2 regions of the Halopseudomonas pelagia genome follow, and region 2 is predicted to be linked to the other one. Evidence: predicted binding sites of a transcription regulator. Region 2 holds the regulator's gene; the other holds the start of a gene.

Region 1 (7,332 bases), 530 kb from region 2:
ACCTCACTGAATCCGTGTTTACCTTTGGTGCTCAAGGCAAAAACCCGCTCGGGTTTGACTGCTGCCAGGCAGGCTTGCAGATTGGCGTAGGTCTTCACCGCAGCAAATTCGTGATAGTCCAGCCCCGCCCTGCGCAAGCGCTTGTCATCCAGCTCAAACCCCAACGGTTCGATCAGATGCAATTGGCAACCGGTGTTGGCACACAGACGAATGATGTTGCCGGTATTCGGCGGAATCTCAGGTTCGAGCAGGGCGATATGGAACATGGCGGGCGCTTCGGATGTGGCATAATGGTCGCGCAGTGTAGGCGCCCGCAGCGGCAAGCGGCAAGCTTGAAGCGGCAAGTTGCACTCGTGCAGGAAAGTAATGTTGTCGCAGAAGAAGTGTTTGACGGCCGCTACCCAAGCCCAAAACTGATTACGCTTCCAGCTTCCAGCTTCCAGCTTCCAGCTTCCAGCTGCTTTTCGATCGCCCATAAAAAAAGGCGACTCTGGCCTGCCTGAACCAGAGTCACCCCAAATACACCCACTATTACTAAAGCATCAAGCGTGCCAGTTTCGCATGGAGTGTCGCTTATTCGCTTTCGTCCTCGTCATTGCCGTCAATATTCATCCCCAGTTCCTTGATCTTGCGAGTCAGGGTATTGCGGCCCCAGCCCAGTAACTGCGCGGCATCCCGGCGTCTACCGGCGGTATGCTTGAGGGCGGTTTCGATCATGATCCGCTCGAATGCAGGTACCGCGATATCGAGCAGGTTGGACACGCCACGGGCCAGTTCCTGGTCGGCCCAAGTGCGCAAACTGTGCTCCCAATGCCCATCTGGCGCACTGTCCTGGTGCTGAGTGAGCATTTCCGGAGGCAGGTCTTCGATCAGCACTTCACGGCTTGAGGCCATGACGGTGATCCAGCGGCAGGTATTTTCCAGCTGCCGCACGTTACCCGGCCAGGGCAGGTTGCGCAGATAGTCCTGAGTCTGCGGCTTGAGGACCTTGGGTTCCACCGCAAGCTCCTGCGCGGCGCGCGCAAGGAAGTGCTGCGCCAGCGCGGGAATATCTTCACGGCGCTCGGCCAGCTTGGGAATGTGAATGCGGATTACATTGAGGCGGTGGAACAGATCCTCGCGGAAGCCGCCGGCCTGTACCAGGCCTTCCAGATTCTGGTGGGTGGCAGCGATGATGCGCACGTCTACCTTGATCGGCGTGTGCCCGCCGACTCGATAGAACTCGCCGTCGGCCAATACGCGCAACAGCCGGGTCTGGGTCTCGGCCGGCATGTCACCGATCTCATCCAGAAACAGCGTGCCGCCGTCGGCCTGTTCAAAGCGTCCGCGGCGCTGCACGGCGGCGCCGGTGAAGGCACCTTTTTCGTGGCCGAACAATTCGGATTCCATCAGATCCTTGGGGATCGCCGCCATGTTCAGCGCAATAAACGGATTGCGCGCACGCGGGCTGTGGCGATGCAGGGCATGGGCGACCAGCTCTTTGCCGGTGCCCGACTCGCCGTTGATCAGCACCGTGATGTTGGAGTGCGAGAGACGACCGATGGCGCGAAAGACTTCCTGCATGGCCGGGGCTTCGCCGATGATTTCCGGCGTGCGCGCCTGTGCAGGATCCGGCTCCTGGCCATCCTGCTCGCGGCTATGGGCCAACGCACGGCGCACCAACGCAACGGCTTCATCCACATCGAAAGGCTTGGGCAGGTATTCGAACGCGCCGCCCTGGTAGGACGCCACTGCGCTGTCCAGATCAGAGTGCGCGGTCATGATGATCACCGGCAGCTTGGGAAACTGCTCGCGAATACTCGCCAGCAGCTCCAGGCCGCTGGTCCCGGGCATGCGGATGTCGCTGATCAGGACGTCCGGGTGCTGACGCTGCAGCCGTGCCAGAGCGCTGTCGGCATTATCGAAGCTGACCGGCTCCATGCCCTCCTGCTGCAATGCCTTTTCCAACACCCAGCGGATGGATCGGTCATCATCAACAATCCAGACATTTTCAGCTCGGCTCATAGGGTTAGTCTCCCGGTATGGGTTCCAGTGGCAGGAACAGGGTAAACACGGTGCGGCCGGAGGTGCTCTCGCATTCAATCAGGCCCTGGTGCTGGCTGATGATATTTTGCGTGATGGAGAGCCCGAGCCCGGTGCCTTCGGCACGGCCGCTGACCATGGGATAAAAAATACTTTCGACGATCTCGGCGGGAATGCCGGGACCGTTGTCGATTACTTCCAACCGGCAAACCAGGCGATGACGTACCTGGCCGATGGTGAACTGGCGTAATGCGCGGGTGCGCAGGGTAATGCGGCCCTGGCGCAGTGCGCCGCTTTCGGCGATCGCCTGCATGGCGTTACGGACTATATTCAGTAGTGCCTGAATCAACTGTTCGCGGTCGGCCATGATGTCCGGGATGCTCGGATCGTAATCCCGGCGCAGGGTCAGTTCGCCCTGGGTTTCGGCTTCGATAAGGCTGAACACGCGTTCGGTGATTTCATGGATATTCAGCGGCTGCAGATTGGGTGGGCGATAGGGCCCAAGCATGCGGTCGACCAGATTACGCAGGCGATCTGCCTCTTCAATAATGACGTCGGTGTAGTCACGCAATGATGGCTCCGGTAGCTCACGGGCCAGTAGCTGCGCCGCGCCACGAATGCCGCCCAGCGGGTTCTTGATCTCGTGGGCCAGGCCGCGGACCAGGACCTTGGTGACTTCCTGTTTGGACAGCTGCGCTTCTTCTTTGGTAATGCGCAGTAGCCGATCGCGCGGGTGCAGCTCCATCAGTAGCCAACTGGTGTTCTGGTTGCCGATAGGGGTCACGGAATAATCCACCATCAAGGTCTGGCCGTTGGTCAGATTGAGCTGGGCTTCACGCTTGGTAAAAGGGTTGGCGCTGAGGATGGCTGCTTCCAGAGGTTGGATTGCCGCCTCGGAGTCATTGAACAGTTCACCAAAATGTTGCCGAGCGACACGTTGGCCGCTGACCGCGAGCAAAATCTCGGCTGCCGGATTGATGTAATTCACGCGCAGCTCAGCATCCAGCATGATGACGGCTGTGGTCAGGTTATCGAGAATCTGGCGTAAAAAGCGATCAGTCAGCATTACTACTCCCTCGGGTTGTGCAGACAAATGCAAGAAGCGAACCAATACAGGGCGTGGTCTCGATTGATGTGCGTCATATCACGCTTTCGACGACCAATGGCATGCGGCAGGTGACGTGGAAGGGGCTGCTGCGCGACTGCAAGGCCTGGCAGCAGGGTTTCCAACCTGCTTTTGCATCAGGTGGGTGCCTTGTCCGCCAGACTCAGATCAGCGCATGCCAAGCGCGCTCCTGCGCCGAGGCATAAAGGCAGTGCACGGAAAAAGCTGCTCGCTTTCCGAGTATGCACAAAAATGGTGCGCGGTGATACGCGGCTGTGCGGAGGGCTGCCCTGGCGAAGGTCAGTTGCTGCCCGAGCCGCCGCTGTTGCCGCCGCCCGGGTTGGGGTTGCCCGGGCGTGGTGCCTGGTTGCTGCCGGTGCGACCGGGTTGATTCACTGAAGTGCGTTGGATATGCACGGTAATGGCCGCGGTGCTCTGTACTACATTGCCCCGTGCGTCATACACCACTGCAGCCAGGGTATGGCTGCCCCGATCTATGTTGTTCAGATTCAAAGTCTGCGTGGCCTGGCCATTTCCCGCAACGGCTTCTTCGCGCAGTTCGCCATCCATCACTACGCGCATGAGATGCCCGCTGGACAGCGGTGGATCGGTATTCACAGTCACGCTCAGCGTGCCCTCGTTACTGCGAATGGCCTCATCATTCGCCGGGCTGGCGATCTGCAGATCGCGATAGCTGCGGCCCGAGCTCTGCTCATCGTCATTGCCATTACCGGAGGCGTTGTTGCCTTGCGACGCTTGCGGGTTGGAAGGCGGTTGCACGGTATTGGTGGGCTGCAATTCGATGGTCTTGGCATTGGGGTGCGGCCGGTCACTATAGATAGTGTTGCCATCGGCATCTTTCCAGGTATAGATCTGGGCCAGGGCCGAAACGCTCGCCAGGGTGAGCAGCGCGCCTAACGCCAGGGACAGGTAACTACGCGGCATGACGTGTAACTCCTTTATAGTCTGCGTTAAGACTTGCACTCAATTGGATATCTGGCAAGGTCTGACGCACGAGTAAAAAAAAGGGCGCCCGAATGGGCGCCCTTTCTGGTATTACACCGTCTGTATCAGACGCTGTAATACAGGTCATATTCCAGCGGGTGAACGAAGGTGCGAACCTTGAGTTCTTCGGCGGCTTTCAGTTCGATGTAGGCATCGATCAGCTCGTCGGTGAACACGCCACCTTTGGTCAGGTACTCGCGGTCGGCGTCCAGGGACTCCAACGCTTCTTTCAAGCTGCCGCAAACCTGAGGAATCTGGCTGGCCTCTTCGGGCGGCAGATCGTACAGGTTCTTGTCTGCAGCATCGCCAGGGTGAATCTTGTTCTGGACGCCGTCCAGGCCAGCCATCAACAGTGCGGCGAAGCACAGGTAGGGGTTGGCAGCCGGATCGGGGAAACGAGCCTCGATACGACGGGCTTTCGGGCTGGAAACGTAAGGAATACGGATAGAAGCGGAACGGTTACGCGCCGAGTAGGCGAGCATGACCGGCGCTTCGAAGCCGGGTACCAGACGCTTGTAGCTGTTGGTAGACGGGTTGGTAAACGCGTTCAGTGATTTGCCGTGCTTGATGATGCCGCCGATGAAGAACAGGGCGGTATCGGACAGGCCGGAATAGCCTTCGCCAGCAAAGGTGTTCTTGCCATCTTTGGAGATGGACATGTGCACGTGCATGCCGGAGCCGTTATCGCCATACAGAGGCTTGGGCATGAAGGTAGCTGTTTTGCCGAATGCATCAGCAACGTTGTGTACGCAGTACTTCAGCGTCTGCACTTCGTCCGCCTTGGCAACCAGGGTGTTGAACAGTACGCCAATTTCGTTCTGACCAGCAGTCGCCACTTCGTGGTGATGCACTTCGATGGTCAGGCCCATTTCTTCCATGGCATTACACATGGCAGTACGGATTTCGTGATCGTGATCGACTGGCGGCACGGGGAAGTAACCACCCTTGACGCCTGGACGGTGACCCTTGTTGCCGGTTTCGATGTCGCCATCAGTATTCCAGGAGGCCTGTTCGGAGAAGATCTTGAACATGGAACCGGAAATGTCGGACTTGAACTTCACTTCATCAAATACGAAGAACTCGGGCTCGGGACCGACGAACACGGTGTCACCAATGCCAGTGGACTTCAGATACTCTTCGGCACGCTTGGCGATACCGCGCGGGTCGCGCTCGTAGCCCTGCATGGTGGAAGGCTCAATGATGTCGCACACCAGAATCAGCGTAGGTTCTTCGGTGAAGGGGTCGATTACAGCAGTGCTGTCATCGGGCATCAGGATCATGTCGGAAGCTTCAATGCCTTTCCAGCCGGCAATCGAGGAGCCGTCAAACATTTTGCCTTCTTCAAAGAAGTCATCTTTGACATCACGAGCCGGCATGGTGACGTGCTGCTGCTTGCCTTTGGTATCGGTGAAGCGCAGGTCAACCCACTTCACGTCAAATTCTTTGATCAATTGAATCGCTTTCGACATGGTTTCCTCCAGAAGGAATCATTTGCCGGGCATCTGGCCCGGCGCTTCTAAATTCGAGCGGTATATACCCGCACAACCGCTTGCATTACCGCTTGCATTACAAGTGAGCAAAAGATGTGCCATTTCGGAGCATTCGCTGTAAACCGCGCTGTAACGGGATTACAGCGAGTGAGCTGAATCGGTGCAATCTTTAAGCGCACCAAAATGGTGCCTTTATATAATCAGGCGCCTTATTTTGGTGCTCTCTGGCCAGCGTATTTCCTGGCCGACATATAATGCGCTTATATGCTGTACCTTACATCACTCAGGCGTTTGTTTTCGGCAAATTACCCTCGCAAATAGCGGATTATCGGCTGATGCGTACAAAAAACATACACTGTCACCTCTGGGTCTGTATAATGCCCACCTCTTTTTTCAGTTAGCTCGACCGCGGTCGGGCAATCCAGGATGTCCATAGTGATCGAGAAACTCCGCAACATTGCCATTATTGCCCACGTTGACCACGGTAAAACGACTCTGGTTGATAAGCTTCTGCGCCAATCTGGCACCCTCGAGCGGAATGAGCTCGACACCGAACGCCTGATGGACTCCAACGATCAGGAAAAAGAGCGCGGCATTACCATTCTTGCCAAGAACACCGCTATCAACTGGAACGATCACCACATCAACATCGTGGACACCCCCGGTCACGCCGATTTCGGCGGCGAAGTAGAGCGCGTGATGTCGATGGTTGATTCCGTACTGCTGCTGGTAGATGCGCAGGACGGCCCCATGCCGCAGACTCGCTTCGTGACTCAGAAGGCCTTCCAGGCTGGTTTGCGTCCGATCGTTGTGGTCAACAAGGTTGACCGCCCAGGCGCGCGTCCAGATTGGGTTGTGGATCAGATGTTCGACCTGTTCGACAACCTGGGCGCCACTGAAGAGCAACTCGATTTCCCGATCGTTTTCGCTTCGGCCATCAATGGCGTTGCCGGCCTCGAGCATGACAATCTGGCTGACGATCTGACCCCGCTGTTCCAGGCTATTGTCGATAACGTCCCGGCACCTCAGGTTGACCGCGAAGGCCCGTTCCAGATGCAGATCTCCGCTCTGGACTACAACAGCTTCCTGGGTGTGATCGGCGTGGGCCGTATCGCCCGTGGCCGCGTCAAGCCGAATACGCCGGTGGTTGCTATCGATGTCGATGGCAAGCGTCGTAACGGCCGTATCCTCAAACTGATGGGTCACCACGGTCTGCACCGCATTGACGTGGACGAAGCTGCCGCTGGCGACATCGTCTGCATCAGCGGGTTTGACGAGCTGTTCATCTCCGACACGCTGTGTGATCCGCAGAATGTTGAAGCGATGACGCCGCTGTCGGTTGACGAGCCCACCGTAAGCATGACCTTCCAGGTTAATGATTCGCCGTTCTGCGGCCGGGAAGGCAAGTTCGTCACCAGCCGTAACATCAAGGAGCGTCTGGACAAGGAGCTGCTGTACAACGTGGCTCTGCGTGTGGAAGAAGGCGACAGCGCTGACAAGTTCAAGGTATCCGGTCGTGGTGAGCTGCACCTGTCGGTACTGATCGAAACCATGCGTCGTGAAGGTTTTGAAATGGCCGTAGGCCGTCCTGAAGTCATCATCCGTGTGATCGACGGCGAGAAGCAGGAGCCTTTCGAGAACGTCACTATCGACCTGGAAGAGCAGCACCAGGGCGCAATGATGGAACAGATGGGCCTGCGCAAGGGTGAT
Region 2 (7,332 bases):
GGCACCGGGCTGTTGGTGACCGAATTGATGGGGCAGGGCATCAACGGGGTGACCGGTGACTATTCACGCGGTGCTGGGGGCTTCTGGGTGGAGAATGGCGAAATCCAGTTCCCGGTGCAGGAAGTGACTATCGCCGGCAATCTGAAAGACATGTTCGCCAATTTGCGCTGTGTCGGCTCGGATATTGAGCGTCGCGGTAATAATCTGACCGGCAGCTGGCTGGTAGACGGCATGACGGTGGGAGGGGAGTGAGACGCAGCGGCAAGCTTCAAGTTGCACGCTGCAAGCGGCAAGCGGCAAGTAAAGCCAGGGGTTTGAGAGTTCTGGGTTTGGTTTTTGGTCCGCTTGGATTCCCGCCTGCGCGGGAATGACGGGGGGGCGGCGGGAATGACGGGGGATCAGCGGAATGACGGGGGATCGGCGGGAATGACTGGGCGGGTTGTGGGATAGCTGGGTGCCGGTTACCATTTTGCAGCTTGCAGCTTGCGCTACTCCCCCTCGCCGAAATAATCCTCGATCAAGGCCAATAGTTCCTCCATGGCTTGATCCGCTTCTTCGCCTTCGCAGCTGATACAGACTTCCGAGCCTTTACTTGCGGCCAGCATCATCACTTGCATGATGCTTTTGCCGTCGACCAATTCTTCTTCGTTTCCGCCGATTTTCACCTGACAGCCATAGCGGTTGGCCACGCCGACGAATTTTGCGGCGGCGCGGGCATGCAGGCCGAGTTTGTTGATGATTTGTACGCGGGTCGTTGGCATCGTCAGGGCAGGTCGCGGTGGCGGATCAGCAGGTTCGGGATGCTTGTGGACAGTTCCTTGACCAATCGTTCGGTCAGGTAAACCGAGCGGTGATGACCGCCAGTGCAACCGATGGAAATGGTCATGTAGCTGCGTTCGCCCGCCGCGTAGCGGGGCAGCCATTTACTCAGGAACTGGTGAATATCGTCATACATTTCCTGCACTTCGGGCTGGGCTTGCAGGTAATCGCAAATTTGCGGGTCACGGCCAGAATAGGGCCTCAACTCGGCTTTCCAGTAGGGATTGGGCAGGCAGCGCACGTCAAATACCAGGTCGGAGTCGACTGGAACGCCGCGCTTGAAGCCAAAAGACTGGATCATCACTGAGGTGCCGTGGGACTGGCTGCCCAGCAAACGCTGCTTCAGCAAGTCCCGCAGCTGATACAGGTTGAGATGGCTGGTATCGATCTTCAGGCCGGCCAGATCAATGATCGGCTCAAGTAAACGTAATTCTGCGGCCAGTGCCTCTCCCAGCGAATGCGTACCATTGGTCAGCGGGTGTTTGCGTCGGGTTTCCGAGAAACGCTTGATCAGTACTTCATCAGTAGCGGCTAGAAACAGAATGTCGCATTGAACGCCGGCTTCACGCACCTGCTGCAGCAGCTCGGGAAAACGCTCCAGATCACTGGGCAGATTCCGTGCGTCGATACTGATGGCGACTTTGGGCAGATTCAAACCGGTATTATTAACCTGCTTGGCCAGCTCCGGCAGCAAGCCAGCAGGCAGGTTGTCTATGCAGTAATAGCCGTTGTCTTCCAGCAGATGCAGAGCTGTACTCTTGCCGGATCCAGAGCGTCCGCTGACGACAACCAGACGCATGGGTCAGCTCCCGTCGTCTTCGCTGGTCATGATGCGGTACAGACTCTCGGCGTCCGGTGCGTTGCGCAGGGCTTCGCGCAAGCTAGACTGATCCAGCTTGCCGGCAAGCATCTTGAGAATCTGCAAATGCTGCTCGGTAGCCTCAAGCGGCACCAGCAACACAAAAATCAGGTCGACGGGCTCGCCATCAAGGGCGTCATAGTCGATTTTGGATTCGAGTTGCAATAACGCGCCAACAGCCTTGTGACAGCCCTCCAGGCGGCAGTGCGGAATGGCGATACCATTGCCGAAGCCGGTGGAGCCCAGTTTTTCACGGGCGATGAGGCTTTCATAAATGCTGTCGGGATCAAGATGGCTATGCTGGGCGACCAGTTTGCCAATCAGCTCCAGAACGCGCTTTTTTGAAACCCCCTGCACACCGGCAAAGGTGCGCTCGGGGGTGAGTATGTGATCAATTTGCATAATGATGCGGAGAGTCTGCCTTAACGGTCGTTGACGCCTTGCTGGCGATTCAGGTTCTTTTCCTTGTACTTGATCAGTTGACGATCAAGCTTGTCCGTCAGTAAATCTATGGCTGCATACATATCCGTATGCTCGGCATTGGCGACTACTTCGCCCCCGGCCACGTGGAGTGTAGCTTCGGCCTTCTGGCGCAGCTTTTCAACTTCCAGGGTGACTTGTACGTTGGTTATCTTGTCGAAGTGTCGCTCGAGACGTGACATTTTCTCGTTGACGTAATCGCGCAATGCATCGGTGATGTCCAGTTGATGACCGCTAAGGTTCAGTTGCATACGACTTCTCCTGATTGGCTTGGAGTAACAGGGAACCGTGCTTGGCTCCCTATGGTGCCACCTGCTATCACTAAAATCGTTATTGCATGCTGGCTAGACCAGCCGTTTGCGTTCGCTCGAAGGGGCGATGTTGAGCGACTCGCGGTATTTGGCGATGGTTCTGCGGGCCACATCGATGCCCTGTTCTTCCAGTAAACCAGCGATCTTGCTATCGCTCAATGGTTTCTTCGGGTTTTCTGCTGCCACCAGCTTTTTGATCAGCGCGCGGATGGCGGTGGAGGAGAATTCACCGCCTTCTGCGGTGCCGACATGGCTGGAGAAAAAGTATTTTAGCTCGAAGATGCCGCGTGGGGTATGCATGTATTTCTGCGTCGTTACGCGCGAAATGGTCGACTCGTGCATGCCCACCGCCTCGGCGATATCGTGCAGCACCAGGGGTTTCATCGCTTCTTCGCCATGCTCCAGGAAGCCGCGCTGATGCTCGACGATCTGCGTGGCGACTTTCATCAGTGTTTCGTTGCGGCTTTGCAAGCTCTTGATGAACCAGCGTGCTTCCTGCAAATGATTACGCAGGTAAGTGTTGTCCTGGCTGGCATCCGCGCGGCGGACCATGGAGGCGTAATGATTGTTCACCCGCACCTTGGGTACTGACTCCTGGTTCAGCTCGACAATCCAGCGCTTGTTGTCACGGTGCACGATCACATCGGGAATCACATATTCGGGCTCGCCCGAGGCGATTTCCGAGCCAGGGCGCGGATTGAGCGTCTGTATCAGGCTGATCGCGCGGCTCAGTTGCTCTTCCTTCAGCCGGGTCCGGCGCATCAGTTGAGTAAAATCGCGGCTGCCGAGCAGTTCCAGGTGATCCTTGACGATCTTCTGCGCCTGTTCGAGCAGGGGGGTGTCCTTGGGAAGCTGGCGCAGTTGCAGATAGAGGCATTCACTGAGGTTGCGCGCGCCGACACCCAGAGGTTCGAACTGCTGAATGCGGTGCAGAACCATCTCTACTTCATCCAGCTCGACTTCCAGCTCGGGATCGAGCGAGGCAAGAATCTCCTCCAGGGACTCTTCCAGATAGCCGTCGGCGTTGATCGCATCGATCAACGACAGCGCTATCAACTGATCGGTTTCCGACAGCGGAATCAGGTTGAGCTGCCATTCCAGATGGCTTTGCAATGTCTCGCCAGAGCCGGTGCGGGCGGTAAAGTCCCACTCGTCGTCATCCTGGCTGGGTAGCGAGCTGGCTGAGGTCTGGTATACGTCATCCCATTGCGTGTCCACCGGCAGCTCACTGGGGATCTGCTCGTTCCAGTTGCCTTCTTCTTCGGCCTGACTGTGTTGCTCAATCGCGTCCATCGCCACCGGTTCCGGGATGGTGACCGCCGGCGCGTCATCCTTGTCCAAGCCATTTTCCTGGCTCGGAGAGAAATCATCATCGCCTTCATCAGCCATCTCCAGCATGGGATTGGCTTCCAACGCCTCCTGGACCTCTTGCTGGAGGTCCAGACTGGATAGCTGCAACAGTCGGATGGCTTGCTGCAGCTGCGGCGTCATCGTCAGCTGCTGCCCCATCTTGAGGGCGAGCGATGGTTTCATGTTTGAGCGTATTACCTTGTGCGCAATGTTAAATCGATAGCGTTAATCGACAGAATTTTAGCATGCATGGTCGGTTGAATATCTACAGGCGGAAGGCGTGCCCCAGATACACGTCTTTCACCGTCTGGTTGGCCAGGACGGTTTCAGCGTCGCCTTCGGCAATGATATGCCCGTCGTTGACGATATAGGCTTTGTCGCAGATATCCAGTGTTTCTCGCACATTATGATCGGTGATGAGTACACCGATGCCCTTGCTTTTCAGGTGCTGGATAATCTGTTTGATATCGTTGACCGATATCGGATCAACGCCGGCGAAAGGTTCATCCAGCAGAATGAACTTGGGTTCGGTGGCCAGAGCGCGAGCGATCTCCGCGCGGCGGCGTTCGCCACCGGACAGGCTCATACCCAGACTGTTGGCCAGGTGATGGATGTGGAATTCACGCAATAGCGACTCCAGCGCGTCCGCGCGGCCTTGCTTGTTCAGGTCTTTGCGGGTTTCCAGGATCGCCATGATGTTATCGGCGACGCTGAGCTTGCGAAAAATGGAGGCTTCCTGAGGCAGGTAGCCGATACCCTGGCGTGCCCGACCGTGCATGGGCAGCTTGGTCACATCCACGCCGTTGACCAGAATATTGCCTTCGTCAGCTTTGACCAAGCCGACAATCATGTAGAAGCACGTGGTTTTGCCTGCCCCGTTGGGCCCGAGCAGACCGACCACTTCGCCGCTGTTGATGGAGACCGATACATCCCGTACGACTTTGCGGGATTTATAGGCTTTGGCCAGGTGACGCGCTTCCAGTGTGGTCATGGGTTGGCCGGTTCAGTGCGTTTGCGTGGCTGGATGAGGATTTCGATCCGGTCCTGCTCGCCACCAGTGCCGCCGTCGCTGTTGGCGCGGCCGGCGTCCACCACCTCGCGGGTGATGTCATAGCTGATGTATTCACCCTGAAAGGTATTGCCGTCCTGCTCCAGAAAGGCCTCGTCGATCAGCACTACGCGGTCGGCATCGGCCAGATATTCAATAGTCTGGCCGCGGGAATCCACTGGCGAGCCGCCTTCGGGCGTCTGCTTGTAAGTCGCAGGTGTGCCCTGGCTGACAATCTTGCTCACCGCGCCCTCGGCGTCGGTGTTCAGCGTCACCCGGTTGCCGGTCAGGCGCATGCTGCCTTGGGTGATGATGACATTACCGGTGTAAATGGCGGTGTTGCTGCGGTCATCCAGCGTCGCGCTGTTGGCCTGAATGCGGATGGGTTGGTCACGGTCGGCGGCAAACACTGCCGCGGACATTCCCAGCCCCAGTACCAGGGCCGCGAGGCCCAGGGATTTAACGCACCTCATGTTGACCCCTTACGGTGGACAGCAGCTCTAGGCGGCCGTCGTTAAGATAAACCTGCATGCCGACAGCGTTGGTCACGTTGCCGGCGTTTTCGATTCTAACGCTTTGTGCGGTTTCGGCATAATTTCGCGCGGGAAACAGCGTCAGCGCCTGTGTCGTCATGCGTCGGTCGGTTTGGGCGGGATTCTGGCTCTGCAGCAAGACATTATCGGTCAGTTCAACCTGATCGCCTGCCTGCGTAACGACGCCGTGCTCTGCTTCCAACAGCCAGGGCTCACCGTCCTCCGCCCGGTAAAAAATCAACCGCGGACTCTCCAGCTTGGTGCTGTCGTCGTCGGCTTGATGGGTGGCGCGGACGCTGGTCAGTTCATAGGCCGGCGTACCCTGCTCGTTGAGCATGAGTATGCGATTGTTTTCCATGAAGAAGTCCGGCTGATTGGGATCGCTGATGGTCAGGCTGTCATTGAAGCTGGCCGGCCGGATATTGAAATAACCGATCGACAGGCCTAGCACCACCGCCAGGCCAATAAAGCCGGCAGTCAGCAGATAGCGCGGAATTTTCGGAATAGTCGGCATCAGAGGTAGGCTGCCCGGGCGTTATCAAGCGAACCCTGCGCGTACATGATCAGTTCGCAGAACTCGCGCGCTGCACCAGCTCCGCCTGATGCTTCGGTAATGCCGTGCGCATGCTCACGGACGAAAGAATCAGCGCTGGCGACGGCTATACCCAGGCCAACGCGACGCATCACCGGCAGATCTGGCAGGTCGTCGCCCAGAAAGGCAATCTGCTCCAGCTCAAAGTCCAGCACGTTGCGCAGCTCGGCCAGAGCATTGAGCTTGTCTTCGCGGCCTTGAATCAGGTGACGAATGCCCAGGTTGGCGGCGCGCTTTTCCACCAGCGGCGACGAACGGCCGCTGATAATGGCAACTTCCACCCCCGATGCCATCAACATCTTGATGCCGTGTCCGTCCAGGGTGTTGAAGGATTTGAACTCGGTGCCATCGGGCATGAAGTACAAGCGCCCGTCAGTGAGTACACCGTCCACATCAAAAATGGCCAGACGGATGGCTCTGGCGCGCTCAAGCAATTGCTGGTCTGGTCCGCTCATACAACTCCTGCGCGTAAAAGGTCATGCATATTGAGGGCGCCGACCGGGCGATGCTGCTCGTCGACGACGAAAAGGCCGCTGATCTTGCCGTCTTCCATGACCTTCAACGCTTCTGCGGCGAGTATGCCCTGTTGCACGGTCTTGCAGTTACGGGTCATTACCTCGGCAATGCCGGCAGTGCGTATATCAATGCTTTGATCCAGCGTGCGACGCAAATCGCCATCGGTAAAGATGCCGACCAGGCGTCCTTCTTCATCGGCAATGCCGGTCAGCCCCAGCCCCTTGCGAGTCATTTCCAGCAGGGCGTCGCGTAATGAGGTCGACGGGCTTACCAGCGGCATGGTTGCCTCGCCATGCATGATGTCATCTACCAACAGCAACAGCCGCCTTCCAAGCGTGCCGCCTGGATGGGAAAAGGCGAAATCTTCGGCACTGAAGCCCCGCGCTTCCAGCAGCGCAATGGCCAGGGCGTCGCCCATTACCAGCGCGGTAGTGGTGCTGGAGGTGGGGGCCAGATTGAGCGGGCAGGCTTCCTGCTCTACGCCGGTGTGCAGGTTAGCGAGCGCCGAACGGGCCATGATCGAATCCGGGTTGCCGGTAATGCTGATCAGCGGCACCCCCAGGCGCTTGAGCAGTGGCAGCAAGGTGACCACTTCAGCAGTGTTGCCGGAGTTGGACAGAGCGATAACCACATCCTGACGGGTAATCATACCCATGTCGCCATGGCTGGCCTCGCCAGGATGAACAAAAAATGCCGGGGTGCCGGTGCTGGCCAGGGTGGCGGCGATCTTCTTGCCTACATGTCCGGATTTGCCCATGCCGGTGACCACCACCCGCCCGGTACAGGCCATCAGCGCCGTACAAGCGGCATCAAAATGGTGGTCC

What was found. Region 2 encodes sigma-54, which starts transcription at its own class of promoters, with help from an activator protein. Its sites were predicted from a motif close to ANTGGCATNNANNTTGCTNT; they were not measured.
Region 1: a site for sigma-54 is predicted at 5,706-5,725, ahead of glnA (glutamate--ammonia ligase). Genes of this name have one in related genera too.

Annotation. Positions count from the first base shown of each region.
Region 1 is NZ_CP033116.1:663,606-670,937, forward strand. It holds gene trmL (tRNA (uridine(34)/cytosine(34)/5-carboxymethylaminomethyluridine(34)-2'-O)-methyltransferase TrmL) at 1-266, opposite strand, end outside; gene ntrC (nitrogen regulation protein NR(I)) at 574-2,004, opposite strand; gene glnL (nitrogen regulation protein NR(II)) at 2,009-3,088, opposite strand; gene EAO82_RS03100 (DUF4124 domain-containing protein) at 3,428-4,072, opposite strand; gene glnA (glutamate--ammonia ligase) at 4,198-5,601, opposite strand; gene typA (translational GTPase TypA) at 6,058-7,332, shown strand, end outside.
Region 2 is NZ_CP033116.1:1,192,148-1,199,479, forward strand. It holds gene pmbA (metalloprotease PmbA) at 1-252, shown strand, start outside; gene EAO82_RS05625 (HPr family phosphocarrier protein) at 489-761, opposite strand; gene rapZ (RNase adapter RapZ) at 764-1,618, opposite strand; gene ptsN (PTS IIA-like nitrogen regulatory protein PtsN) at 1,622-2,083, opposite strand; gene hpf (ribosome hibernation-promoting factor, HPF/YfiA family) at 2,101-2,409, opposite strand; gene EAO82_RS05645 (RNA polymerase factor sigma-54) at 2,503-4,002, opposite strand; gene lptB (LPS export ABC transporter ATP-binding protein) at 4,085-4,810, opposite strand; gene lptA (lipopolysaccharide transport periplasmic protein LptA) at 4,807-5,340, opposite strand; gene lptC (LPS export ABC transporter periplasmic protein LptC) at 5,327-5,914, opposite strand; gene EAO82_RS05665 (KdsC family phosphatase) at 5,914-6,447, opposite strand; gene EAO82_RS05670 (KpsF/GutQ family sugar-phosphate isomerase) at 6,444-7,332, opposite strand, start outside.